2 regions of the Clostridium sulfidigenes genome follow, and region 1 is predicted to be linked to the other one. Evidence: predicted binding sites of a transcription regulator. Region 1 holds the regulator's gene; the other holds the start of a gene.

Region 1 (2,201 bases):
TGTTTTTGATAATCTATATTTATATCTCCAAACTTAAAGCTATTATCTTCTTGTTTAAAACTAGTTCTTCTTAATATCGCTTTAGCTCTAGCTACTAGTTCCCTCACCGAAAAAGGTTTTGTTATATAATCATCTGCTCCTAACTCTAAGCCTAAAATTTTGTCTAACTCCTCACCTTTAGCTGTAATCATAATTATTGGTGTAGACTCTATAGATGATTTTTTTCTAATAGACTTACATACTTCTAACCCATCCATACCCGGTAACATAAGGTCTAAAAATATTAGATCTGGTTTTTCATCTTCAGCTATTTTTAATGCATCAATTCCATTATCAGCAGTTATAACCTTAAATCCATTCTTAGTTAAATTAAATTTAATTAGTTCCTGAATATGTGCCTCATCATCAACTACTAATATTGTTTTTTCCATAAATATCACTCCTTAAACTCATGGATAAATACAAAGGAAAATAACCTACCATGAGATTCTTCTTCTTTTCTATATGAATATAACTTTTTATCCTTGCTACAGTATGTACATAAATTTAAACATACTATATCACTATTCTTGATACCTTCATTCATTAACTGTATCTCTACACACTTTTGTAAATCTAAATTTCTACCATAATTAATCTGTTGATTTTTAAATAAATCACAATCCTTGAAATTATCTATAAGCTCCTGGCTTACTTCATAGCAACAGCTTTTATTATGAGGACCTATAAAAGCTTTAATATAGCTATGATCACAACCATAATTTTCTTTCATAACTTTAATTCCTTTAGAAACTATATTATTCAAAGTTCCTTTCCAACCACTATGAAGAGCTGCTATTACTTTATTTTTAGTATCTACTAAAATTATTGGTACACAATCCGCTGTAAATACTCCAATAGCAACCTGTTTTTCTTTTGTTACAATACCATCTCCATCATAGTTTACTATATCCATATTTTCTTCGTAAGAAAATACTTTGGTTCCATGAACTTGATTTAAATATACAACCTCATTTACTTTAAACCACTTTTTTAAATTATTTAAACTAGACTTTCCTTCATTAAATGTTTTATTAAAGTTTAAATTATTTTTTGCTGTAGAAAATCCAATGGTTATATCACCTAAATCATAGGTTAGAAATTCATTATTTTCTATGTTATAGGATCTCATATTACTTATCACCACTTAAACCCTTTATCTCTTCTATAAAACTATTAATATCATCAAACTTTCTATATACAGATGCAAATCTTATATAAGCAACTTCATCCATATACCTTAATTTCTCCAATATTAATTCTCCTATTTCCTCTGATCTTATTTCACTAGTCATGGTATTATTAAGTCTTTTTTCAATAGAATTTACTAAGTTCTCTATCTCTAATCTTGATACAGGTCTTTTCTCACAGGCTCTTATAACACCACTTATGATTTTATCCCTATTAAATAACTCTCTAGTTAAGTTTCTTTTTATAACAAATATTTGTATATCCTCTATTTTTTCATAGGTAGTATATCTTTTATTGCAATTAAGACATTCTCTTCTACGTCTAATTGCACCATCATCTTCTGTTGCTCTAGAATCTACAACCTTACTTTCTTCTCCATTGCAATAAGGACACTTCACTATAATCACATCCTCTAAGTTTTTCTGTTTATACTACGATTATACACAAAGTATTCACTATTTGTATATAATTAATTATTTTCTCCTAATTATTTTCAACAATTCCCTCTCCATCTACTAAAATAACATCTACTCCAATTTTTTTGATCCTCTCCCAAGGCAATTCTATATCTTCATTTTTTGAAAACCATCCAGATTTCTGTGTTGGAAGTATTATTGCTTCTAATTTATATTCTTCACAATTAACTTTAAAATCTTTTATATAGCCAAGTTTAGTACCTGTGTTAATATCTATTATCTCCATAGTTTTTAAACTATTTATCGCAAACATTGAAGTTTCCATAAAAAAACTCCCTCCTTAAATTTTATATCATTTAATCTATATTCTCTTTAAAATAATATAGAACATAAAAAAAGAGCCTAGGCTCTCCTTTTTATACTAAAGTAAGTTTATTTATTTCTTCTATTACAAAACATCGTCTATCTACATTTACTAAAACAACTATATAATCTCCACCTATTAATTTTACATTGCCTGTTGGTATTATTTCTTTTTCTCCTCTTTTTATAGAG
Region 2 (2,201 bases), on a different contig from region 1:
TAATTTTTTCATCTATTCTTCCCTTTAAAGTTATTACTTCATCTGGGTTTTCAGATAGATTCTCAACTTTTTTCATAAACTCATCGCTGAATCTTATAGAGTTATTACCGTTTTGACCAGATACAGTTTCATAAGCTTCACCTTCAAAGGAAGCGTCGTAGCCCATTTTACCTAAAGCACGAACTTTATCTTCTTCTCTAGCCTTCCAATTTATAAATTCTCTAATTTCTGGGTGATCTATATCAAGACAAACCATTTTAGCTGCACGTCTTGTAGTACCACCAGATTTTATAGTTCCGGCGTTTCTATCAAAGCCCTTTAAAAAGCTCATAACACCTGAAGAAATTCCACCAGCAGAAAGCTTTTCGTCTTTAGCTCTGAGAGTTGAATAGTTAGTTCCACATCCAGAACCACCCTTAAATAGTTTAGTTTCTGTTACATATTGCTCAGAAATTGAATGAGGTCCTAAAAGTTTATCTTGTATAGATAAAATAAAGCAAGCAGAAGCTTGAGTTCTAGTATAGTTATCTACGCTTTTAACAACTTTTTTTAAGTTCTCATCATAATAAAAATGACCTTGATGTTCACCAGCTATGTCATAAGAAAGCTTTAATCCAGTATTAAACCATTGGGGTGAATTTGGTGCATACATTTGATTTAAGAAGCAATAAACTAATTCATCATAAAGTATTGTAAACTCCTCATCATTAGTTATTAAACCTTCATCCTTTAGAGATTCGCACCAAAAATTAACTAATCTATGTGCCACCATTTTAAGACTATTTTCATAACCTAATTCATTAGGTACTAAGGCTCTTTTAAAATATTTAGAAGCGATTATATCACAAGCATTTTGTGAATAGTGAATTGGAAATTCTAAGTCCTTCATATCTACGAGAATGGTACCTTTTTTATAGTCTTTTAAAATTACGTCAACTTTTTTCCACTGGAATAAATCGTATACTGTCAAATTTTTATTAGTCTCTAACTCTTTTGTGTAGTATCTTTTTATTATATTGTTAATACTCTTCATTATAAAAGCTAATCACACTGTTATGATTAGCAAGTCACCCCCTAAATACTTCATATACTATATATTGTGTCCGAAATGTGCTTTTGCACTATATGTTGTATTATATTATATAATTTTTTTTCATACAACTATTGAAATTTCCATTAAACTGTGCTTGTTCACACCTGAAAATAGCCTTAAATTAAGTAGATTTCAGTAACCTAACCACTTCAGCTGATTAACTAATAAAATTTTATGACAAAGTTATAAAATTTATTACAATTTAATATAATTTCATAATACATATGGAAAAATAAATACATAATTCAGTAATTACGTGAAGAATAATAGGAAAAAATAAATTATTACACAATAGACTTTTAAATTATGGTATCATTACCTTATATAAAAAGATAATAATTATTGATGTGTTCATATAGTTTTAGGAAATTAAAATGGTTGAATAAAAATTATGGAAATTTCAAGCATGAAGGATGGATGGAAAATGATAAAAGCAATTAAAGGAAATATACCAATTATAGATGATACATGTTTTATAGCAGAAAATGCAACGGTAATAGGGGATGTAACTATAGGAGAAAATACTAATGTATGGTATAGCGTGGTAATTAGAAGTGATATGGATACCACCATTATAGGAAAAAATACTAACATTCAAGAAAATTCTACAGTACATAATGATTTTGGAATATCAACTAGGATAGGAGATGATGTTACCATAGGTCATAACTGCATAATTCATGGGTGTAATGTAGGAAATAATGTGTTAGTAGGAATGGGGTCAATAATACTAAACGGAGCTGAAATTGGAGATAATACAATTATAGGAGCAGGAAGCCTTGTAACTCAAAATAAAATAATCCCAAGTGGAGTATTATGTATAGGAAGCCCAGCTAAGGTGGTAAGGGAGTTAACAGAAGAAGAAATTAAATCTATAAAGTCTTCAGCTGAGCATTATGTTAATATGGGAAGAGAGCATAAAGAAATTCAAGAGTAAAATAAATGCTATTGAAACAATATAAGTTAGTCTTATAATAAGCAATTTGAATTTTATGTAGTTTTAGATAATAAAATTATGCTAGGAGAGATAATTTTGATAAAGTTAGATGTAATAAAAAAAATGACTACAGAAGAAAAATATAAATACATGTTAATCCTCTTAGAAGGC

What was found. Region 1 encodes NrdR, which represses ribonucleotide reductase genes. Its sites were predicted from a motif close to CACNANATNTNGTG; they were not measured.
Region 2: the regulator NrdR is predicted to act here: its motif matches at 1,089-1,102, upstream of ACTNBA_RS11230 (vitamin B12-dependent ribonucleotide reductase).

Annotation. Positions count from the first base shown of each region.
Region 1 is NZ_JBQHQR010000001.1:158,052-160,252, reverse strand. Features, by position in the region: gene ACTNBA_RS00830 (response regulator) at 1-437, opposite strand, end outside; gene pgeF (peptidoglycan editing factor PgeF) at 437-1,171, opposite strand; gene nrdR (transcriptional regulator NrdR) at 1,173-1,628, opposite strand; gene ACTNBA_RS00815 (YlmC/YmxH family sporulation protein) at 1,714-1,971, opposite strand; gene ACTNBA_RS00810 (ClC family H(+)/Cl(-) exchange transporter) at 2,063-2,201, opposite strand, start outside.
Region 2 is NZ_JBQHQR010000008.1:117,272-119,472, reverse strand. Features, by position in the region: gene ACTNBA_RS11230 (vitamin B12-dependent ribonucleotide reductase) at 1-1,033, opposite strand, end outside; gene ACTNBA_RS11225 (gamma carbonic anhydrase family protein) at 1,518-2,030, shown strand; gene msrC (free L-methionine (R)-S-oxide reductase MsrC) at 2,127-2,201, shown strand, end outside.